3 regions of the Janthinobacterium salmonicoloratum genome follow, and region 3 is predicted to be linked to each of the others. Evidence: predicted binding sites of a transcription regulator. Region 3 holds the regulator's gene; each other region holds the start of a gene.
What was found. Region 3 encodes FNR, which switches genes on or off when oxygen is low (the NO sensors DNR and NnrR bind a similar motif). Its sites were predicted from a motif close to TTGATNNNNATCAA; they were not measured.

Region 1: a site for FNR is predicted at 5,087-5,100, ahead of ubiU (ubiquinone anaerobic biosynthesis protein UbiU). Genes of this name have one in related genera too.
Region 2: a site for FNR is predicted at 6,089-6,102, ahead of ACQ4WY_RS26735 (PHA/PHB synthase family protein). Genes of this name have one in related genera too.

What each region holds. Positions count from the first base shown of each region.
Region 1 is NZ_JBNYXV010000005.1:335,797-343,759, reverse strand. It holds gene ACQ4WY_RS23020 (Pls/PosA family non-ribosomal peptide synthetase) at 1-1,675, opposite strand, end outside; gene ACQ4WY_RS23015 (anaerobic ribonucleoside-triphosphate reductase activating protein) at 1,824-2,531, opposite strand; gene nrdD (anaerobic ribonucleoside-triphosphate reductase) at 2,521-2,721, opposite strand; gene ACQ4WY_RS23005 (ribonucleoside triphosphate reductase) at 2,718-4,466, opposite strand; gene ACQ4WY_RS23000 (hypothetical protein) at 4,585-5,001, opposite strand; gene ubiU (ubiquinone anaerobic biosynthesis protein UbiU) at 5,164-6,201, shown strand; gene ubiV (ubiquinone anaerobic biosynthesis protein UbiV) at 6,211-7,107, shown strand; gene ubiT (ubiquinone anaerobic biosynthesis accessory factor UbiT) at 7,128-7,655, shown strand; gene ACQ4WY_RS22980 (heavy-metal-associated domain-containing protein) at 7,681-7,944, opposite strand.
Region 2 is NZ_JBNYXV010000009.1:107,766-115,728, reverse strand. It holds gene ACQ4WY_RS26770 (MFS transporter) at 1-28, shown strand, start outside; gene bcaP (branched-chain amino acid transporter BcaP) at 239-1,636, shown strand; gene ACQ4WY_RS26760 (DUF445 domain-containing protein) at 1,714-3,000, shown strand; gene ACQ4WY_RS26755 (LLM class oxidoreductase) at 3,016-4,038, opposite strand; gene ACQ4WY_RS26750 (glutathione S-transferase family protein) at 4,057-4,680, opposite strand; gene ACQ4WY_RS26745 (hypothetical protein) at 4,677-4,964, opposite strand; gene ACQ4WY_RS26740 (LysR substrate-binding domain-containing protein) at 5,088-6,005, shown strand; gene ACQ4WY_RS26735 (PHA/PHB synthase family protein) at 6,155-7,960, shown strand.
Region 3 is NZ_JBNYXV010000002.1:719,295-727,257, forward strand. It holds gene modB (molybdate ABC transporter permease subunit) at 1-583, shown strand, start outside; gene ACQ4WY_RS16420 (sulfate/molybdate ABC transporter ATP-binding protein) at 592-1,302, shown strand; gene ACQ4WY_RS16425 (TOBE domain-containing protein) at 1,343-2,110, shown strand; gene ACQ4WY_RS16430 (response regulator) at 2,112-5,186, opposite strand; gene fnr (fumarate/nitrate reduction transcriptional regulator Fnr) at 5,426-6,184, shown strand; gene ACQ4WY_RS16440 (FixH family protein) at 6,188-6,712, opposite strand; gene ccoG (cytochrome c oxidase accessory protein CcoG) at 6,767-7,963, opposite strand, start outside.

The DNA.
Region 1 (7,963 bases), on a different contig from region 3:
GGGCCGCGAACAGGGCCGCTTCGGCCGGCGTTTCCGGCACGTCCGATTCACCCGCCTCGCCCGCCGGTGGCGCGGACAGGGGCATGGCCTTCAAGGCTTTCCTGTCGATCTTGCCGGACGTCAGGCGCGGCATCAGCGGCAGCAATTCAAAACGGCCCGGCACCATATACGGCGGCAAGTGCAGGTTCAGGGCTGCGCGCAGCGTTTTTGCCGCAAGGGCATCGTCGGATGCCTCGTCGCTGCCGACGATGTAAGCCACCAGTTGGTCGATGCCGTCATCCTTGCGCAGTAATACGGCCACCGTGCCCACGCCTGCCTGCTGCGCCAGCACGGCTTCGATCTCGCCCAGCTCCACGCGGAAGCCGCGAATTTTCACCTGGTCGTCGGCGCGGCCCAAGCACAGCACCTGGCCGTCGGCATCGATGCGCGCCAGGTCGCCCGTGCGGTACAGGCGCGCGTCATCCTCGCTGGTCGCCCACGGGTTGGGCAGGAATTTCTCCACCGTCAGGTCGGGCCGGCCCAGGTAACCCTCGGCCAGGCCGGGGCCGATGATGCACAGCTCACCCGTTTCGCCGCGCGGCAGCAGGGTCAAGGGACGATTTTCTCCCGCTTCAGCCACCTGCAGCACCAGCAATCCATAGTTGGGCAGCGGCGTGCCGATGGTGACGGCTTCACCGGGCCGCAGGCGCGCCAGGCTGCACGAGACGGTCGCTTCCGTGGGGCCATAGGTATTGAACATGGCGCGGCCCGGGCGCGACCAGCGCTCGACCAGGGATTCCGGGCACATCTCGCCGCCCAGGTTGATCAGGCGCAGGCTCGGTACTTCCTCGGCGAACAGGGCCAGCAAGGTCGGCACCGCGTGCAGTACGGTGACGTGATTGGCTGCCAGCGCGCGCGGCAACGCTTCCGGGTCGCCCGAGATATCCTTGGGGCCCAGCCACAGGGTGGCGCCCACCAAGTAGGCGATCCAGATTTCCTCGAACGACATGTCGAAGGCGACGGAAAAGCCCTGGTAGACGGTGTCCGCTTGCGTCACTTCCAGCACGGCGTTTTCGCTGCGCAGGAAGTGGCAGATGCTGCGTTGATTGATCAATATGCCCTTGGGTTTGCCCGTCGAGCCGGAGGTGTAGATGACATAGGCGGGGTGTTCGGGCTGCACGGCGCCGCGCGCGGGCAGCACTTCGCCCGGCGTGGCGGGGGCCAGCAAGCTTTCCGCCGTCCACACGGGACGCTTGACGCCGGCATCAGACAGGCGCGCCGCGAACTGTGCGCAGCTGATGACGCCAGCGCCATTGGCGTCATCGAGGCACACTTGCAGGCGCTCGACGGGGGTGTCTTCATCGACGGGCAGCCAGGCGGCGCCCGCCTTGGCGATGGCCGCCTGCATCAGCAGCAAATGGGCGCCGCGCGGCAGCCACAGGCCCACGATGTCGCCAGGCTTGACGCCGGCGGCCACCAGGCGCGACGCCGCCAGGCCCGCCTGGGCATCGAGTTCCGCATACGTGATGCGGCGCTCGCCATCGATCAGCGCGATCTGTTCGGGGCAGCGTCGGGCCGTTGCCTCCAGCAGGTCGGCCAGCACTTCCTCTCGCAGCAGATCCGGTCGCGGCGGGCCGTACAGGATGTCGGCATGGGTGGAAGGGATACATGGGCTGACTGCGGTGAAATCGTTCATGGATGACGCTTATCTGTAATGCGGAGTGAGGAATCTGACCGGCTGCGCGTGGTGCGCGGCACAGTTGATACATTACAGCACGCAAGACATTTCAGCGTTGTAGAACGGGGAATTTTGTGGGGCTTTGCGAAATTATGTGGCTGCCGGCTTAATTGGCATGGTTACGGAATGTAAAACGGGGAAACATGGCGCCGATTTGCGCCACAGTACGCGCCGCCGGATAGCCGTGCAGGGGGCGGCCGGCCAGCGCCGCATCCGCGCAGCCTTCGGCGCGGAATTGCTGCAGCACGTAGTTATCGACGCCTTTTGCGGCCAGGGTGGTGGCCAGGGCCAGCAACTGCTCGTCCGGCAGCAGGTCCGGGTGGGTGGTGGTGCGGCACTCGTAGGCGACGCCGCTGGCGAGGATGGCGTCCAGGCAGGCGCGCGCCGGGTCGCCGCTGCCGGCCACGCGGGTCACATGACGATAGTCGCTGAACGGCGCCTTGATATCGAAGCCTACCCAATCGACCAGTGGCAGCACTTCCTGCAGGCGCTGCGGATAGATGCAGGCCGTATGCAGGCCGATGCCGAAACCGAGCGCTTTGACGTCTTGTATGGCGCGCCCCAGCGCCGGGTCCATGCACGCTTCGCCGCCGCTGAAGACGACGGCGTCGACCAGGCCCACGCGGCGGCGCAGCCAGGTCAAGACGTCCTGCCAGGGCATGGCGCCTTCCGGCGTGCGCGCCTGCAAGTGGGGATTGTGGCAATAGCCGCAACGCCAGGGGCAGCCCTGCACGAACACCACGGCCGCCAGTTTTCCCGGGTAGTCGGTGGCGGAAAAGGGCGTCAGGCCGCCCACTTTCAAATCAGCCGCCATGGCAGGCGGGCTGGCCAACACGGGCACTCGCTTCCGTAAAATACTGGCGCTCGTGGAATTCGCCCTGCTTGCCGATGTTGAACGAGGCGACGGGGCGGTGATAGCCCATCACGCGGGTCCAGATTTCGCAGCGCTGGCGTTCGCTGTCGAGCAGGGTGATGGCGGGAGTGAAGTCGGGACGTGCGTTCATGGCGTTTCCTCAAGTGATGGAACAGGGTGGGCTTGCTTGCGGGCGATCAGTTCCGCGTCGCAGGTGGGGCAGAATTCATGTTTGCCGGCCAGGTAGCCGTGGCGCGGGCAGATGGAAAAGGTGGGCGTGACCGTGATGTAGGGCAGCGAGAAGCGGCTCAGGGCACGTTTCACCAGCTCGCGGCAGGCGTTCGCGTCGGACAGCGCTTCCGTCATGTACAGGTGCAGCACCGTGCCGCCCGTGTACTTGCGCTGCAGCGCATCCTGCAATTCCAGCGCTTCGAACGGGTCGTCCGTGTAGCCGACGGGCAGCTGCGACGAGTTCGTGTAATACGGATTGTCGACCGTGCCGGCCTGCAGGATGGCGGGATAGCGCTTGCGGTCTTCGCGGGCGAAGCGGTACGTGGTGCCCTCGGCCGGTGTCGCTTCCAGGTTGTACATATGGCCTGTCTCTTCCTGGAATTGCACCATGCGGGCGCGCACGTGGTCGAGCAGGCGCACGGCCAGCGCATGGCCTTCCGGCGCCGTGATATCGTAGGCGTCGCCGCTGAAATTGCGGATCATCTCGTTGATGCCGTTCACGCCCAGGGTCGAAAAGTGATTGCGCAGGGTGCCCAGGTAACGCTTCGTGTACGGGAACAAGCCTTGCTGCATCAGTTCCTCGATGGTGCGGCGCTTGATTTCCAGGCTGGTCTTGCCCAGTTCCAGCAGGCGGTCCAGGTCCGCCATCAAGGCTGGCTCGTCGCCGCGCCACAAGTGGCCCAGGCGCGCGCAATTGATCGTCACTACGCCCAGGGAACCCGTCTGCTCGGCGGAACCGAACAGGCCATTGCCCCTTTTCAGCAGCTCGCGCAAGTCCAGCTGCAAGCGGCAGCACATGGAGCGTATCATGTTCGGCTTGAGTTCCGAATTGATGAAATTCTGGAAGTAGGGCAGGCCGTAGCGGGCCGTCATCTCGAACAGGCGTTCGGCATTTTCGCTATGCCAGTCGAAATCCTCGGTGATATTGTAAGTGGGGATGGGGAAGGTAAACACGCGTCCCTTGGCGTCGCCCGCCATCATGATCTCGATGTAGGCGCGGTTGATCATGTCCATCTCCGCCTGCAGCTCGCCATAGCTGAAGTCCATCTCCTGGCCGGCGATGACGGGAATCTGCTCGCGCAGGTCGTCCGGGCAGACCCAGTCGAAAGTGAGGTTGGTGAACGGCGTCTGCGTGCCCCAGCGCGATGGCACGTTGAGGTTGAAGATCAGCTCCTGCATGTACTGGCGCACGTCTTCGTAGCGCAGGCTGTCATTGCGGATGTAGGGCGCCATGTACGTGTCGAAGGAGCTGAACGCCTGCGCGCCGGCCCACTCGTTTTGCAGGGTGCCCAGGAAATTGACGATCTGGCCGATGGCGCTCGACATGTGTTTCGGTGGGCCGGATTCGATCTTGCCCGGCACGCCATTCAAGCCTTCGTGCAGCAGGGTGCGCAGCGACCAGCCGGCGCAATAGCCGGCCAGCATGTCGAGGTCGTGGATGTGCAGCGCCGCTTCGCGGTGCGCCGCACCCACTTCCGGCGGATACACCTGGTCCAGCCAGTAGTTGGCGATGACCTTGCCCGAGACATTGAGTATCAGGCCGCCCAGCGAGTAACCCTGGTTGGCGTTGGCGTTGACACGCCAGTCGCGCCTGTCCAGGTATTCATTGATGGACGCGGCGACATCGACCTGGCCGCGTGTGGGGGAAACTGCATTTGTCGTCATGAAACCTCCAATAAACACAACATGCGGTGTTTTTATGAAGGTTATCTACTAAATATAGTGTAGTCAAAGGTGGCGTGCAAGCGATTCGCGTATCCTTGATCCAGGTGAAAAATATACCTCAGCCGGCTTTGTTCCAGCGCGTTTCGCGCAGGATCAGCCAGCTCGCGCAAAAGAATGCGGCGCCGCATGCGGCGATGCTGGCGACGGAGGCGGGCAGCACGTGCGCCCAGATTTCCAGCGGCGAAAAGGTGCTCCAGCTGGCGACGCGGATATCGAAAGTGACGTAGTTCGCCAGCAGCCAGTAAATGGCCAGCAGACCCGTGCAGATGGCGGCCTGACGCAGCAGCGGCAGTTGGCGGCGCGCGAACACGGCCAGCAGGAACAGCAGCAGCACGCCCGGATACGCGCCCAGCACTTCCGGCGACAGCACGGAGATCGTCCCTGCGTCATAGCCATCGGCCGGGCCGGCCCACTGCACTTGCAGTGCGGTGAGGAACAGGGTCAGCAGGAAAATCAGCAGCGGTTTACGGGTCATGGCGGGCAATCGAAGAAGGAGAAAAATGGGGCATTTTACAGCCAGGTCAAGCAAGTTGAATGCGCGCCAGCCATGCATGCATTTCTTCACCTGCGTCAAGGACTGGGCATTAGGGGCGGGGCTATAGTCTGCACCCTGAGCCGATACAGGACTGTGAACATCATGATGCTTGAATCAACCACCGCCACCCGCGTGGCCGGACCGCTGGAACTGGTCTGCCCCGCCGGCAGCCTGCCTGCCTTGAAAGCGGCCGTCGACAATGGCGCCGACACCGTGTACCTGGGTTTTCGCGACGCCACCAATGCGCGCAATTTCGCCGGCCTCAATTTCGACGAGAAGGCCATCGCCGAGGGCGTGCGCTACGCCCATCAATATGGACGCAAGGTGCTGCTGGCGCTGAACACCTATCCGCAGCCGCACAACTGGGCCGTGTGGCGCAGCGCCATCGACCGTGCCGCGCAGGCCGGCATCGACGCCATGATCGTTGCCGACCCAGGCCTGATGGCCTATGCGGCCCAGCACCACCCGCAACTGCGCCTGCACCTGTCCGTGCAGGGCTCGGCCACCAACTACGAGGCCATCAACTTCTATCACGAGCACTTCGGCATCGCCCGCGCCGTGCTGCCGCGCGTGCTGTCGATGGCGCAGGTAGAGCAACTGATAGCCAAGACGGAAGTCGAGATTGAGGTCTTCGGCTTTGGCAGCCTGTGCGTGATGGTCGAAGGGCGCTGCGCGCTGTCGTCGTATGCGACGGGCGAGGCGCCGAATACGCACGGCGTGTGCTCACCCGCGAAATCCGTGCGCTGGCTGGAAACGCCGAACGGCCTCGAATCGCGCCTGAACGGCGTGCTGATCGACCGCTATGCGCCAGGTGAAAACGCCAGCTATCCCACCCTGTGCAAGGGGCGTTTCGAAGTCAATGACGAAGAGTATTACGCCATCGAGGAGCCGGCCAGCTTGAATACCCTGGCGCTGCTGCCGCAGCTGATTGCCATGGGCGTGCGGGCCGTGAAAATCGAAGGACGCCAGCGCAGCCCCGCCTACGTGGCGCAGGTCACGCGCGTGTGGCGCGAAGCGATCGACGCCTGCCGCGAAGGCAATGCGCGCTACGCTGTCAAGCCTGGCTGGATGGCGGCCATGGACAAGCTGGCCGAGGGCCAGCAGCACACGCTCGGTGCCTATCACCGCTCCTGGAAATAAAGGATGAACATGTTAAAACTCTCTTTGGGCCCTTTGCTGTACTACTGGCCGCGCGCCACCGTCTTCGAGTTTTACCAGCAGATCGCCGGCACCGCCGTTGATATCGTATATTTGGGCGAGACTGTCTGCTCGCGCCGGCATGAAGTACGCCTGGCCGACTGGCTCGATATCGCCGACATGCTGGCCGCTGCCGGCAAGGAAGTGGTGCTGTCCACGCAGGCGCTGATCGAGGCGGGCGCCGAACTGGCGACCCTGCGCCGCATCACGGGCAATGGCCGCTACGGCGTCGAGGCCAACGACATGGGCGCCGTGCACTGCATGGAAAAGGGCGCGTCCTTCGTCGCCGGCCCCCATTTGAACCTGTTCAATGGCCCCAGCCTGCAACTGCTGGCGCGCCTGGGCGCACGGCGCTGGGTGATGCCGCTGGAAATGGGGCAGACGGCGCTGGCCGAGATGCAGCGCCAGAAACCGGAAGGGCTGGAGACGGAAGTATTCGCCTACGGCCGCATGCCGCTGGCGTTTTCCGCGCGCTGCTTCACGGCGCGAAACCGCAACCTGCCAAAGGACGATTGCGGCTACAGCTGCCTGGAAGAACCGGACGGCCTGCTGCTGCGCACGCGCGACGAAGTGCCTTTCCTCGTACTGAATGGCACGCAGACGCAGTCGGCGCTGGTCTACAACCTGGTGCGCGAACTCGACGCCATGCGCGACATGGGCGTATCGGTGGCGCGCATCAGCCCGCAGGCCATGCATACGGAACAAGTCATCGCCATCTTCGACCGTGCCCGCCGCGGCCAGGTCAGCGGTATCGGCGCCCAGGCCCAGCTGGCGGCCTGCCAGCCGGCAGGCGCCTGCGACGGCTACTGGCATGGCCAGCCCGGCATGGAACAGCACGCCGCCCATTGAACGCATCGAAAGGAAGCACCATGCAAGATCAACTGGAAAGATTGCCCGTCCCGGCCAAGCCTCCCATGAGCAAGCCCGCCATGTCGTACCGGCTGCCGGAACCGCTGGCCGAATTGCTGTCCAAGCTGCCGCCGTATCCCGCCTCCTGGCTGTTCGTGCAAGGCTTGAACCGCCTGCTGGCGCCGCAATTACCCGACGACGTGCGATGCAGCCTGGAAGGGCGCAGCCTGCGCTTGCGGCTGCTGGATGCGGGCATAGCCTTCGATTTCGAGTGGCAGGGCACGGTGTTCGTGGCCGAGCGCTATGTCGACGCGCCGGACCTGTGCATCGCCGCCAGCGTGCATGATTTGATGCTGCTGGCGCGGCGCCAGGAAGATCCGGACACCCTGTTCTTCAGCCGCCGCCTGAGCCTGGAGGGCGATACGGAACTGGGGCTGCTGTTCAAGAATACGCTCGACGCCATCGAATTGCCGCCGTTCGACCTGCAGGCGCTGGGGCCGCGCCGCGTGCTGGCGCATCTGCGCGACCGGGGCGCGCGGGAAGGCTGAGCGGTGAGGTGGCGGCAGCAGGCGTTCAGTGGCGGCAATGGCCGCAGGCGCCGCTGCACGAGGCCAGCTGTTCTTTATCCGTCGCTTCGCCCATGAAGCCGGCGTCATTGACGGCGGCCAGCAGGCGTTCCTGCGAGGCCAGCCGCTCGTCAAACTGTACCGTGGCGCCGTGGCGCGCCAGCGAGACGCACACGGTGGCCACGCCCGTGACGGCTTCGAGCGCGCCCGTCAGCCTGTCGGCGCAGCCTTCGTGATCCATCCCGATGATATTCAAGCGTGCTGTCTGCATGGGTTCCTCTTGTTTTTCA
Region 2 (7,963 bases), on a different contig from region 3:
AGAGATCGAGGCGCACTTTTCAAAGTAAGCCAAAGTAACCATTTGTAGCAGTCTCCTTTCCAGCCCCGGCACACAACCGGGGCTGTTTTTTTGCCTGCTGGACAAGTTTACAGGGCTGGCGCGCACGACACTGTACAGTTTTCCTTCTGGAATCCTGGCCGCCTGGGCTAGAATCTGGCTGCGTCGTGCTACTCACGAGGCGGCAATGGCGCCATGACAAAAACCACCAGGAGACACAGTGAGCTTATTTAGAACCAAGAATTTGGATGACATGATTGCCCACAGCAAGAAGCCAGGAGGTCTGGCCAAGGTGCTGGGGCCCTTCGACCTTGTCCTCATGGGCATCGGCGCCATCGTCGGCACCGGCATTTTCGTGCTCACCGGCACGGGCGCGCTGACGGCCGGCCCCGCCTTGTCGCTGTCATTTGTCGTGGCGGCTGTCGCCTGCTGCTTCGCCGCCCTGTGCTACGCGGAATTTGCCTCCACCGTGCCCGTGGCCGGCTCCATCTACACCTACAGCTATGCCACCCTGGGCGAGCTGGCCGCCTGGATGATAGGCTGGGACTTGCTGCTCGAATACGGCCTGGCCGCGGCCGCCGTCTCCGTCGGCTGGTCCGGCTATTTCCAGTCGCTGCTGTCGGGCTTTGGCATCGCCTTGCCCGTCGCCCTGACGGCCGCACCGGGCGCCCTGCCCGGCGTGACGACCTTCATCAACCTGCCGGCCCTGGTCATCATGCTGGCCCTGACTGCCATGCTGGGCTGGGGCGTGCGCGAATCGGCGCGCCTGAACAACATCATGGTAGCCATCAAGGTGGGCGTGGTGCTGCTGTTCATCATCTTCGGCGCGCGCCACGTGCAGCCGGCCAACTGGCAGCCCTACATGCCGTTCGGCTACCACGGCATGCTGAGCGCCGCCGCCCTCGTCTTCTTCGCCTTCATCGGCTTTGACGCCGTCACCTCGGCCGCCGAGGAAGTCAAGAAGCCGTCACGCGACTTGCCAATCGGCATTATCGGCTCGCTGGCCGTGTGCGCCGTGCTGTACGTGGTGGTCTCGGCCATCATGACGGGCATCGTGCCCTATCAAAAATTCCTCGGCGTCGATCATCCCGTCTCGCTGGCCCTGCAGTATGCGGGCGAAAACTGGATCGCCGGCTTCGTCGACCTGGGCGCCATCCTCGGCATGACCACCGTGATCCTGGTGATGGCCTTCGGCCAGACGCGCATTATCTTCGCCATGTCGCGCGACGGCCTGCTGCCTAAGCGCCTGTCGACCGTGCACCCGCGCTTCCACACGCCGTTCTTCGCCACCTGGCTGGTCGGCATCGTGTTCGGCCTGATCGCCGCCGTGATCCCGCTCAACATCCTTGCCGAGCTGATCAACATTGGTACTTTGGCCGCCTTCACCATGGTGTCGATCGCCGTGGTGGTGCTGCGCAAGCGCCGTCCCGACCTGCCGCGCGCGTTCCGCTGCCCCGGCGTGCCGTACGTGCCGGCGCTGGCCGTGATCCTGTGCGTGGGCCTGATGACTTTCCTCAGCTGGGTCACCTGGATGGCCTTCAGCATCTGGCTCGTGCTGGGCCTGATCATCTATTTCGGCTACGCGCGCCGCCGTTCGCTACTGCACCCACCGCAGTAAAAAGTCCCCGACAGCGACATATCCTGTCGCTGCCGCAGTTAAGATGGCGGTCTCGCAACCAATGCAGGCCGCCATCCATGCAACCTTCCCCCGACCTCATCGCACAGCTGGACCAGAGCACGGACCAGCTCAAGCGCGCGCGCCTGCGCAACATGCAGTGGCTGGCCGCCGGCCTGCTGCTGCTGGCCGCGCTGGTCTTCGCCGTGGCCCGCTCGCAACGGGGCGGCCACCCCGCCTGGGGCTATGTGGAGGCGTTCGCCGAAGCGTCTATGGTGGGCGCGATCGCCGACTGGTTCGCCGTCGTCGCCCTGTTCCGCCACCCGCTGGGCATCCCCCTGTGGCATACGGCCATCATCCCGAACAGCAAGGCGGACATCGGCCGCAGCCTGGGCGCCTTCGTGGAAAACCATTTCATTACCGAGCAAGGCATCGCCGAGCGCATCGTGCAGGCCGACCCTGCCGCGCGCCTGGGCGCCTGGCTCAGTGACGAGGTCCACGCGCAGCAGCTGGGCATGGCCAGCGCCGGCGTGGTGAAACAGCTGCTGGCGATGGCCGACCACGACAAACTGGGCCGCCTGTTGCGTGTACAGGCCAGCAACTACCTGGGCCAACTGAATCTGTCGGATGTGGCGGCCGACTGCATCGACGCGCTGATCGCCGACGGCAAGCCGCAGGAATTGCTGGACTTCCTGCTCGACCGCAGCGCCGCCTACCTGGACGACGAGCACCACCACGCCGCCATCGGCGATTTCGTGCTGGGCGCCTTCCAGATCGAGAACGCGCTCGTGAAAAAGGCCGTGAAAGCGTACGAGCCGCGCATGATCGCCTCGCTGCAAAAGTTTGCCCTCGCCGTGCGCGTCGACCCGCAGCACCCGCTGCGCCAGCGCATCGCCGGCTGGATCGCCGACAGCGCCTTGCACCTGAAGGCCGACCCGCAGTGGCAAGAGACTGTGCGCCGCTACCAGTTGCAGCTGGTCGCCAGCGATACGGTGCAAGCCATGCTGGGCGACGTCTGGCACCACATCGGCACGCGCCTGCTGGCCGACCTGCACGCCGACCAGCCCGTGCTGGCGCAAGCGATTGCCAGCCTGGCGCGCAACACGGGCAAGGTGCTGGACACGGACAAGCCTGCGCGGCAATGGCTGAATGACGCCATCGTCGCCGGCAGCGGCGCGCTGGTGCGCCGCTACCGGGGCGAAGTGGGCGCCTTCATCGCCGGCCGCCTGGACCTGTGGAGCAAGGACGAAATGAGCGAGCGCATCGAACTGGCCATCGGGCGCGACCTGCAATTCATTCGCATCAACGGCACCATCGTGGGCGGCCTGGCCGGTTTGCTGATTTACGCCGCCAGCCAGGCGTTTTAAGTCCCCCCCTTTTTTTTACCAGCGCGGCACGGCGCCGGGCAGCGCCGCATGCGACGGAAAGTGCGGCAGCACCTCCTCGGCCAGTTCCTGCAGCACCTCTGCGGCCGGGCGCTGGCCATGCTGGATGCCCAGCGCCGCATGGTTGACGCCCGCTTCGCGCCATTCACCGAGCAGGTCGATCAATCCCTTGCGCCCCGTGCGCAGCACATAGCCGCTGCGCACGGGCGTGCGCGGGTAATCGGGGTCGTCCACCAGGTCCAGCCACTCATTGCACATATGCGGGCGAAAGCCGCCATCCGGTATGCAGGCGCGCCAGGCGCGGATTTTTTCCGCCAGCCTGCGCGGCCCGTCCGGCGTATCCGTCGCTTCCGGATACGTCAGCCAGCCATCGGCATGGCGTCCTATCCACTCCAGCGGCTGGCCCGAGGAACTGGTGACGACCAGGGGAATGGCGCCCGCCACGGACTTGGGCAGCAATTCGAGGCCTGCCAGGCTGCCCAGCGGGCCGGCGATATGCGCGGGGCCGGCCCGCAGCAGCTGACGGAACATGTGCACGGCCTGCGCATAGCGCTCGCCGCGCGTAGCGTACGGCACGCCATACGCGGGAAATTCGCTGGCCCGATCGCCCGAGGCCGTGCCCAGCACCAGGCGCCCACCCGACAATTGGTCGATGCTGGCGGCCGCCTTGGCCAGGTCGATGGGATGGCGCAGCGTGAAAATGGCGCTGCCCGTGGCCAGGGCCAACGAGTCCGTGCGCGCCGCCAGGTAGGCCAGGTAGGTCCACGGGTCGAACAGCTGGCCCGCATCGCCGAAGCGTGGGTCGAACAGGGGAATGTCGCGCACCCAGGCGGCGGCAAAACCTTGCCGGTCCATGGCGGCGACCAGGTCGGCCTGGCCGGCCAGCGCCTGCATGTCGCCCTGGTAAAAACGCAGCGGCAGATAAATGCCGAGGGTCAGCGCGCCGGGCGCGAACATGCGGCGGTAGCCTGCATGGTTGGCAAACGCGTGCGAGGAAGCGCCGCTGGTATCAATAGTCATGTTGTTCCTTGAGATAGGTCAGGCGCCCGTGGCAGGTGCGGGAACGGAAATGCCCAGCTGCACGGCCGGGCGGGCCGCCACGCGGGCGTACCAGGCGCCCACGTGGGGCCAGGCGGAAAAATCGAAGCCGACCAGCTGCGCGATATGCAGCCAGCCAAAGCTGGCAATGTCGGCCGCCGAATAGTCGTTGCCGGCCAGGTAGGCGTTGTCGGCCAGGCGGCCATCCATGCTGGCCAGCGCGGCGTCGCACAGCTGGCGAAAGTGCGCCGTGGCGGCCGCATTCGCGCCTGCGTCCGCGATCTCGAAATGCACGCGCTGGCCCAGCATCGGTCCCATGCTGGCCGCGTGAAATTGCAGCCAGGTGATGGCAGCCCAGCGCTGCTGCGGCTGCGCCGGCAGCAGCCGTCCCGTTTTCTCGGCCAGGTACAGCAGGATGGCGGCCGATTCGAACACGGTGATGCCCGTGTCGTGATCGACCAGCACGGGAATGCGCCCGTGCGGATTGAGGGCCAGGAAGGCGGGCTGCCGGTGCTCGCCCAGTTCGATGCGTACATGGCGCAGCCGGTATGGCAAGCCCAGTTCTGCCAGCGCAATGGTGGCTTTGAAACCGTTGGGCGAGCTGTCGGTGTAGAGTTCCATCATGGCGCCGCCTCCTGGCGCGCGGCCTTGCCGGGCAGGATGGATGCGCCCCACAAGGCGAGCGTGGCCACCAGCATGGCCGGGCTGTGCGAAACGCCGCCCAGCAGCAGGAAGCCGGCGATGGCAACGCCATACGCATTGATCACCCACTGCAAGCCGTCAGGCGTAAAGCCCAGGCTGTGCTGGATTTGCGGCAAGGGGATCATGGTGATGGAAAAATCGAGCAAGGCAACGAATTGCGTGGCGCACAGCAAAACCAGGCAAAGTTGCCGGTATGAAAGTAACATGGAGATCCTGTCGATATAGTTTTACTCGACGTCAAAAGAACGCCGCATTCCCCTATAATGCGTTTTTTAAGAGTGAAACTGAAACGATGATTTTTCGCTCCTGACTATAGAAAAACTATACTAATGAAGCATCCTTTACCACTCCAGGCGCTGCGCGCCTTTGTCGAAGTGGGCCAGCGCGGCAGCATCAAGGCGGCCGCCGAAGCGCTGCACGTGACGTCGGGCGCCGTCAGCCAGCAAATCCGCCTGCTGGAAGAACGGGTCGGCATGCCGCTGTTTACGCGCGAACGCCAGGGCTTGCGCCTGACCGAGGCGGGCGCCATGGTCCACCCCGCCCTGCTGGGCGCCTTCGCGCAGATCGCCGGCGCCAGCCAGGCGCTGGAAGACATGGGCGCTCGCCAGACGCTGACCGTCAGCACGGTCGCCACCTTTGCCGCCGCGTGGCTGGTGCCGCGGCTGGGCCGCTTCAACCAGCGTCATCCGCACATCGAGGTGCGCGTGGAAGCGACATCCGCGCTGGTCGACCTGCGCCGCGACCGCGTCGACGTGGCCTTGCGCCACGGCCTGGGCGACTATCCGGGCCTGCAGGTAACGCGCCTGATGGCGCCCGTGCTGGTGCCCGTTGCCAGCCCCGGCCTGATGGCGGGCCAGCCGCCCATCGCCACGCCGGGCGATTGCCTGCGCTACCCGCTGCTGCACGATACGGACCGTGCCGACTGGTCCCTGTGGCTGGCCGCGCATGGCGCCCCGGACGACAGTGCCAATGCGGCGCGGGCGCTGCGTGGCTCGGCCTTCGAAGATGATTTTCTGTTGATACGCGCGGCCGAGGCGGGCCAGGGCCTGGCCCTGGTGCCGCAGTTGTACGCGCAGGAGGAAATCGCCGCCGGACGCCTGGTGCAAGTGCTGGACTTGCCCTGGCCCGCGCGCTTTGCCTACTACCTGGTGGCGCGGCCCGACGCGGCCACGCGCCCCGCCGTGCAGGCATTCATGGCATGGATCTGCGAGGAAGCGCAGGCCGCTGGCGCTTCCGGCCACACCTGATGCAGCTCACCGGAGGCGGGAGGCAGCAAACGGACGCGGCCATCCAGGCAGGCTGCCTGCCCACTGCACGCATCTGAGCAAACTTGATGTAGATCATAATTTTTTAAACAAGCTCTTGCTATCCTGTAACAAAATGACAGGAGCCCTGGATGAGCAAGACGCGGCCGAGCAATGCGGAGCAACAAGTTGAACATGAGCGCCAGGGCAGCGCATGGCAAGGCGTGCCGGCGCCCGACTATCCGGAAAGCGCGCCGGAAGGCGCCACCCTGGATCTGCTGCTGAACGCCTGGCTGGGCAAGTTCACGGGCGGCATTTCGCCAGCCGCGCTGGGCAATGCCTATGCCGACTGGCTCAGCCACCTGGCGCTGGCGCCTTCGAAGCAGCAAACCCTGCTGCAGGAAGCGTGGAAGAAGATCGGCCGCTGGCAACAGTACGCCATGCAATCGGCGATGCCGGGCGCTCGGGCGAACCAGCCATGCATCGCGCCGCTGCCGCAGGACCGGCGCTTCGACGACCCGGCCTGGCAGCGCTGGCCGTACAACCTCATCTACCAGAGCTTCTTGCTGCAGCAGCAGTGGTGGCACCGCGCCACCACCGGCGTGCGCGGCGTCTCGCCGCACCACGAGGATGTCGTCACGTTCACCGTGCGCCAGTGGCTCGACATGCTGGCGCCGTCGAACTTCATGCTGACCAATCCCGTGGTGCAGCAAGCCACCCTCGAGAGCGCCGGTGCCAGCCTGGCGCGCGGCATGGTTCACGCGGCCGACGACTGGCAGCGCGCCGCCATGGGGGCTGGCGCGCCAGGCGAAGCAGCGTTCAAGGTGGGCGAGAACGTGGCCGTCACGCCGGGCAAGGTGGTCTACCGCAATGACTTGATCGAATTGATCCAGTACGCCCCCACGACAGCCAAGGTGCATGCCACGCCCCTGCTGTTCGTGCCCGCCTGGATCATGAAGTTCTATATTCTCGACCTGTCGCCGCACAATTCGCTGGTGCGCTACCTGGTGGGCCAGGGCCACACGGTATTCATGATTTCCTGGAAAAACCCGCTGGAAGAAGACCGCGAGCTGTCGCTGGAAGACTACCGCCAGCTGGGCGTGATGGACGCGCTCGACGCCGTTGCCCGCATCACGGGCGCGCCGCAGGTGCACGCGGCCGGCTACTGCCTGGGCGGCACCCTGCTGGCGATTGCCGCCGCAAGCATGGCGCGCGACGGCGATGCGCGCCTGGCCAGCCTCACCATGCTGGCCTCGCAAGTCGATTTCAAGGAGCCGGGCGAACTGTCGCTGTTCATCGACGACAGCCAGGTAAGCTTCCTGGAAGCGGCCATGTGGAAGCAGGGCTACCTCGATACGAAGCAGATGGCGGGCGCCTTCCAGCTGCTGCGTTCCAACGACCTGATCTGGTCGCGCCAGCTGCGCCATTACCTGCTGGGCGAAAACGAGCAGGACAGCGACCTGATGGCCTGGAACAGCGACGCCACGCGCATGCCCTGCCGCATGCATTCGGAATACCTGCGCCGTTTGTTCCTGCACAACGACCTGGCCGAAGGCCGCTACCGCACGGCGGGCCGCCACATCGCCCTGCCCGACATCGACGCTCCCATCTTTGCCGTCGGCACCCTGACAGATCACGTGGCGCCATGGCGCTCCGTGTATAAACTGCAGCTGCTGACCGACACGGACGTCACCTTCCTGCTCACCTCGGGCGGCCACAATGCGGGCGTGGTCTCGCCGCCGGGCCAGCCGCGCCGCAGCTACCAGGTGGCCACGCACCGCCACGACGCGCCCTATATCGATGCCGACAGCTGGCAGCGCGACGTGCCGCACCATGACGGCTCATGGTGGCCCACCTGGCAAGCCTGGCTGGAGGAACGCGCGGACGCGCAAGTGGCGCCGCCGGCCATGGGCGCCGCCTTGGGCGACGCGCCGGGCAGCTACGTGCTGCAGACCTGACAA
Region 3 (7,963 bases):
CTATCTGCTGGCGCGCACGCGTTTTCCCGGGCGCGAGCTGCTCGACGCCCTCCTGACCCTGCCGATGGTGATGCCGCCCACCGTGCTCGGCTATTACCTGCTGGTGCTGCTGGGCCGGCGCGGTACACTGGGCATCTGGCTGCAGGACAACTTCGGCATCAACCTCATTTTTACCTGGCAGGGCGCCGTGATCGCTTCCACCGTGGTCGCCTTTCCCCTCGTCTTCAAGCCGGCGCGCGCCGCCTTCGAGGCGGTCGATGGCCAGCTGGAGCAGGCGGCCCGCGTGCTGGGCATCTCGGAAATGGCGATCTTTTTCCGCGTGACATTGCCGCTGGCCTGGCGCGGCATCCTGGCCGGCGTGCTGCTGGGTTTTGTGCGCGCGCTAGGTGAATTTGGCGCCACCCTGATGGTGGCCGGCAGCATTCCCGGCAAGACGCAAACCCTGTCGGTGGCCGTGTATGAAGCCGTGCAGGCGGGTCAGGACGACGTGGCCAATACGCTGGTGCTGATTACCTCCTTTGTCTGCATCGTGGTGCTGCTGTCGGCTGGCCGGTTGGCGCCCGGGCGCATCGTTCACAAATGACGCTGATGATGACGCCTATGCAACTCGACCTCGACCTTCGCGCCACCTTGCGCTCCGGCAAACGCCGCTTCGACATGTACGTGCAATGCACCTCAAGCAGTCAGCGCATCGCCATGTATGGCCCGTCCGGTGCAGGCAAGAGCATGACCCTGAAAGCCATTGCCGGACTCTTCACGCCTGACGCGGGCCATATCCGCCTGAACGGGCGCACCTTGTTCGATTCGGCCGCCGGCATCAATTTGCCGCCGCAACAACGCAACGTGGCCTATCTGTTCCAGGATTACGCCCTGTTCCCGCACCTGACGGTGCGCCAGAACGTGGGCTTTGGCTTGAGCCGCGGCTGGTTCAATCCGCGCGCGCGCGAAAAATTGCAGAAGGTCGAGCATTGGCTAGACGCGTTTCACTTGCAGGAACTGGCGCACCAGTTTCCCGACGAGTTGTCCGGTGGCCAGCGCCAAAGGGTGGCGCTGGCGAGGGCGCTCGTGGCCGAGCCGGCCGCGTTGCTGCTCGACGAGCCGTTTGCCGCCCTCGATCCGGCCCTGCGTGTCAAAATGCGTTTGGAACTGAGCCAGTGGCAGCAGCGCCTGGACGTGCCCATGATCCTGATCACACACGATCCGGAAGATGCGCGCATCCTGGGCGAGCATGTGCTGTACTTGCGCGACGGACAGATCGATAACAGGGAAGAACACATGGCATTGGGTGAACGCATTGGATAAATCAGCGGCGGCGGAAATCGGCCTGCAAGGTTCGGTATGGATGACGGTGGGCGGCGAGCATCTGGGCGGCGCCGGCCGGGTGGAATTGCTGGGCGCCATCGCCGAGTGTGGCTCCATCACGCAGGCGGCAAAGCTTGTGAAGATGAGCTACAAGGCGGCCTGGGACGCCATCGACGCCATGAACAACCTGGCCGGCGAACCGCTGGTCGAGCGTCTGACGGGCGGCAAGGGCGGCGGCGGCACGCGGCTGACGCAACGGGGGCGCCAGCTGGTCGACAATTTCCGTATCATCGAGCGTGAGCATGCGCGCTATCTGCGCCAGCTGGGCAGCCAGGCGGAAGGCATCGCCGACGATCTTTTACTCATACGGAGAATGGCCATGAAAACCACGGCACGCAATCAATTCCTGGGCAAGGTGGCCGAACTGAAACAGGGCGCCGTCAACGACGAAGTCACGCTGGAATTGCCCGGTGGCCAGCACATCGTCGCCATCGTCACGCAGGGCAGCAGCGCAAGCCTGGGCCTGGTGCCGGGCGCTGAAGCGTTCGCACTGATCAAGGCCTCGTCCATCATCCTCGTGGCCGACAGCGCAGGCGCGCGCTTTTCCGCGCGCAACCAGCTGGCCGGGCTTGTGACGCGGGTGCAGACGGGCGCCGTCAACACGGAAGTGGTGCTGGATTTGCCACGCGGCGGCACGATCGCCGCCATCATCACGAACCAGAGCAGCACGGACCTGGGCATCGAGCTCGGCAGCAAGGTAACGGCAATATTCAAGGCGTCTAGCGTGATCCTGGGCGTGCCCGCCTAAATTAATCCTTCAACCGCGACAACCAATCCGCCGCGGCCGCCAGCGCCTGCTCCAGTTCCTGCGCCGTCTGCGCCAGCAGCGCCGGCACCTCGTCCAGGCGGCCCGCGTCGATGGCTTCCTCGGTGGCAAACGCGGCGCGGATCAGGCGTTTCGTGCCCAGGGTGCCCACGGAGCCGCGCACGCCGTGCAGGATGCGCGCCACATCGCTGTGGCGGCCTGCCTGCAACGCTGTTTCGGCGTCGCGCACGGGCGTCATGTCCTTGTTCAGCGCGTCTTCCACCATGCGCCGCAGCACTCCGCGCCCCTTCGCATCGCGTCCCATCACGCGCATCAGCGGCGCCATGGAAAACACTTCCTCGTCGGCGACGGGCGGCGGCTCGGCCGTCTGCACTTGCGGGCGCTTGGGCAGGTGGCGCAGGATGACTTCCATCATCTCTTCCACCACCACGGGCTTGGCGATGAAATCGCTGATGCCGGCCGTCATGCAGCGCTCGCGCTCGGACGCCAGCACGCCGGCCGTCATGGCGATCACGGGCAGGGTCAAGCGCAATTCCGTGCGGATGATGTGAGTGGCGCTGAAGCCGTCCATGACGGGCATCTGCATGTCCATCAGCACGATATCGTAGCGCAGCGCTTCCGTGCGCAGACGTTCCACGGCTTGCAAGCCGTCGCCCACCACGTCCAGGGTGGCGCCCATGTGTTCGAGAATGCCGCGCGCCACGGCCTGGTTCAAATGATTGTCTTCCACCAGCAGGAAATGCACGCCGGCCAGTTCCGTGCCCAGCGGCTGGTGCAGCATGCGCTGCTCGCCGCCGTCGTTCTTGGCGATCAGCGCCTGGTGCAGGGCATCGAACAGGCTGGAGCCCGTGATCGGCTTCATCAGCACGACGTCCGCCTCGGCCGCGCTGGAGATTTCCTCCAGGTGGTTGCGGGCGAAGGCGTTGACCATCACCACGATGGGCTGGCGCTGGCCGCTGGCAGCCTGGCGGATGGCCTTGGCCGTCGCCAGGCCGTCCATGACGGGCATGTGCCAGTCGGCCAGCACCACGTCGTACGGTTGCTGCTGTGCCAGGCGTTCGCGGTACAGTTCGATGGCGGCAAAGCCGGAGTCCACTTCGTCGGCCAGCCAGCCCCACGCTTCGATCAGCTTGACGATCAATTCGCGCGTGGTGCGGTTATCGTCGGCCACCAGCAGGCGCAGCTGGCCCAAGGCCGGCATGCGCCGCGTTTCGGCCGGCTGCGCCAGCATGTCGAAGGGCACGCTGAACCAGAAGCGGCTGCCCTTGCCTTCGCTGCTGGCGACGGCGATGTCGCCGCCCATCATGTGGATCAGCTGCTTGCTGATGGCCAGGCCCAGGCCCGTGCCGCCAAAGCGCCGCGTGATGCTCTGGTCGCCCTGCGAAAACGCGGAAAACAGCTGCTGTTGCTGCAGTTCCGTCATGCCGATGCCCGTGTCGCGCACTTCGAAGCGCAGCCAGGCGCGTCCGTTTTCGCTCTCGGCCAGGCTGACGGCCACCACCACTTCGCCGCTCTCGGTGAACTTGATGGCGTTGCCGGCCAGATTGACGAGAATTTGCTGCAGGCGCTGGGCGTCACCCACGAGGCGCCGCGGCACGTCGGGCTCGACGGCGATGGCCAGTTCCAGCTCCTTTTCGCCCGCATTCATCGTCATCGTCGTGGCCAGGGTATTCATGACTTCGTCGAGGTCGAATTCGACGGGCGACAATTCCATGCGGCGCGCCTCGATCTTTGAATAGTCGAGCACGTCGTTGAGGATGCCCAGCAGCGACTGGCCTGCCACTCTGACCATGGTCAGATACTTGCGTTGTTCCGTGTCGAGCCTGGTATTGCCCAGCAAATACACCATGCCCAGCACGGCATTGAGGGGCGTGCGGATTTCATGGCTCATGTTGGCCACGAAATCGCTCTTCGCGCGGTTGGCCGCCTCGGCCCGGTCGCGCTCCTGTTCCAGCTCCGCCGCGCGTACTTCGAGTTCCTGCTGCAGACGGTCGCGTTCGCTCATCAGGCCGTTGAACGCTTCCGTCAGTTCGCCGATCTCGTCGCGCTGCCGCACCGGCACGGGGGTGAAACGGCTGCCGCTGGTACGCAGGGCCAGCAGGGTATCGCGCAAGCGCACCAGCGGCGACAGCAGGCGCACGGTGACCCAGCCCAGTACGGCCGCGGCCAGCAGCGAAGCGAGGATGCTCCACAGCACCAGCCGGGACAGCACGCCATCGAAGGGTTCGAAGGCATCGTCGATGGGCAGCGAGGCGGCCAGCAGCCAGTTCACCGATTTCAGGCGCTTGAAGCTGTTGACGGCCGTGATGCCGCGGCTGTTGGTGCTGACCATGCTGCCTTCGCCATCTTCCTTCAGCAACTGGGTGGTCGTCAGGTTGGCGTTCGGCTTGCGCGGCTGCAGCAAACGGCTGGTATCGGGGTGCAGCACATAGCGCGGCACGGCGCCGCGCGTGAGAATGAAGTAATAGCCGCTCTTGCCGATCTTTTCCGAGCGCAGGCGGCCCAGCAAGTTGTCCTTGTACAGGCGCAGCACGCCGATCACGACCCCGGCCACCTGGCCATCGGCGGCCAGCACGGGCGCGACCATCTGCACGATGGGCATGCCGCTCGACTTGCCCAGCATCGGTTCGGTGATCATGGGCTGGCGCGTGCGCAAGACGGTCTGGAAATACTCGCGCTCGGCGACGTTGATGCCGGCGCGCCCCGCCACTTCCGGCATGTCGGCCACGATGGCGCCATGCGCATCGAGCACCAGCACGTCATCGAACAGCACCAGCATCGAGCGGCGCGCATAGTATGCGCGCAATTGGGTGGGCTGGGCGATCAGTTCCGGCGGCTGCTGCCTGGCCGTCAGGGTGACGATCTGCAGCAGCATGCCCAGCTTGTCGTCGAGCTCGGCAGCGGTGCGGCTGATCAGGGATGACTGCTGGCTCAACAGCACTCGGGTGAAGTCGTCGCGCATGTGCTGCAACTGGATCATGGTGACCAGCGCGATCATGGCGATCGAGGTCAGGCTGGTGGCCAGCGCGACTTTTGCTTTAATGCCGAGAGGCTTCATGATTTCCTTTTCAGTACCGGGCGGCACAGGCGGCAGATAATGCTGACGGGAATTTTCCTATCAATGCCTCAGCTTGGCAAGCGCCACCGCATAAATTGCCCGCCCCGTATGGGCTTTTGACGATGTTGCCATATAATTAAAGGCTGGACGTCGTTTATTCGCCGAAATTACGGTGAAATTGGCACACGGCAACCCTGTATGCAGTAAACTTGTTATTGCATTTTATAAAAGGTAATGACATGACTGAAGCGCTACTCACTCCAACCTTGCCCACAGTGAACGTGGAAGCGTTGCGAGCGCGATGCTCGACCTGCAGCATGCATCAATTGTGCCTGCCGATGGGCCTCGATGTGGGCGACATGGACAGGCTGGACCAGATCATCGGCCGCCGCCGCAAGGTCGCGCGCGGCGCCTCGCTGTTTCGCATCGGCGACTCGTTCCAGAACCTGTATGCGATTCGCCTGGGGCACTTCAAGACGTACCAGATCAATCCTGGCGGCGAAGAGCAGGTGACGGGTTTCCAGATGGCCGGTGAATTGCTGGGCATGGACGCCATCAGCGCAGACCGCCACCACTGTAATGCGGTGGCGCTGGAAGACAGCGAAGTATGTGAAATTCCGTTTTCCAGCCTGGAACAATTGCTGGGCAATATGCCGACCCTGCTGCGCCATTTTCACCGCATGATGAGCCAGGAAATCACGCGCGAGCAAAGCGTCATGCTCTTGCTGGGCAATATGCAGGCGACGCAGCGCTTTGCCGCCTTCATCGTCAACCTGGCCTCGCGCTACGAGGCACGCGGCTATTCGGGCAGCAATTTCCAGCTGCGCATGTCGCGCGAGGAAATCGGCAACTATCTGGGCCTGACCATCGAGAGCGTCAGCCGTCTGCTGTCCAAATTCAAGAAGGAAGGCTGGCTGCGCGTGTCGAACCGCGAGATTGAAATCCTGCAGCCGGCCAAATTGAAGGCCATTACGGCCGGTACTGACGTCTGCAAATAAGCTTTACAGCTCTGCGTCAGCATGCAGCGCGATGCTGCGCTGCAGTGGCCAGGTCCAGATGCCTGACAGGCGCCACTCGCGTTTGTCGTTTTCCACCAGCACTTGCCAGCGGCTGCGTTCGAGCATCGGCAGCGCTACGGAAAAATTGCCGGCCGCATCGGGCTGCACCAGCAGCTTGATATCCTTTTCCGGCAGGGTCGCATGCGCCAGGTGCAGCTGCAGCGGCGCCTGATAGGCCTTGCCGAAGCTGTGCACGGAACCACTGAGGCTCGCCTGTGCCACGTCGTACGACAGGCTCGTATCCATCGCCAGGTCGCTGGCGATCGTGTCGCGCTTCAAATCCTGGTTGATCGCTTTGCCCTGCTTGTAATAATCGCCCACCACCAGCGCATCGGGCTGCGTAAACGCGATATAGCCCATGAAGCTGCCGACGACCACGGACAGGCCGGGGCCGATCATCAGCAGCCATGGCCAGCGATGCTTGTACCACGGTGCAACGGGTGCTTGCAGTTTCAGACTGTCGGACATGATATTTCTCCTGTTTAATCAGCCAGTCCCCATGCGGGGACCGGCCTTCCTACATTAGCGCGGTACGATGAATACCGCGCTTTCACGCACATGCAGCGATGGGTCGTCCAGCGAGTGCAATTCGATCGCAATCTTGTTCGAACCCTTCTCGCCGACGCCGTGCGGTACGCGCAGGCGGATCGGCCAGCCCAGCGTTTCCGTCGGCTGCAAGGTCACTTCTTCACGCGTCAGCAAGGTCAGGCCCGGCAAGCCGGAAGCGCTGATTTTAAAATGCTGGGTTTGCTCCGACGTATTCATGATCTGCAAGCGGTAGACGTTTTCGATCATGCCGTCCTCCACTTCGCGTCCCATCGAACCGCGGTCGCGGATCACGTCCATTTTCAAGGGCGTGCGCAGCGCCAGCGAAGTACACACGGCGATGATGATCAGGGCCAGGATGGAAGTGTAGATCAATACGCGCGGGCGCATGGCGCGCTGGCGGATCTGCTTCGAATTGAAGTTGTTTTCCATCGCATGGTCGGTACTGTAGCGTACCAGGCCACGCGGCCGGTCGACCTTGTCCATCACGCTGTTGCAGGCATCGACGCAAGCGGCGCAGCCGATGCATTCATACTGCAGGCCGTTGCGGATATCGATACCGGTCGGACACACCTGCACGCACAGGGTACAGTCGATGCAATCGCCCAGCTTGTCGTTGTTGCCGGCCTTCTTGCTCAGTGCGCCACGTGGTTCGCCGCGCTTGGTATCGTAGGTGATGATCAGGGTGTCCTGGTCGAACATGGCGCTCTGGAAGCGCGCGTAGGGGCACATGTATTTGCACACCTGCTCGCGCAGCCAGCCCGCGTTGCCGTAGGTTGCCAAGCTGTAGAACAAGACCCAGAACCATTCCCAGGGACCGAAATTGAGGGTGGTCACCGCGTGCGCCAGTTCCTTGATCGGCGTGAAGTAGCCGACAAAGGTAAAGCCCGTCCACAGGGCGATGGCGCCCCATACCAGGTGCTTGGCCGTCTTCTTGAACGCCTTGCGCACGGAGGGGCCCTGCTTGTCGAGGGCCATGCGCGCACTGCGCGTGCCCTCGATGCGGCGTTCGACCCACAGGAAAATTTCCGTGTATACCGTTTGCGGGCAAGAGAACCCGCACCACACCCGCCCGGCAATGGCCGTGACGAGGAACAACAAATACGCACAGATGATCAGCAGGGCCGCCAGATAGATGAAATCCTGGGGCCACAGCACGACGCCGAAAATGTA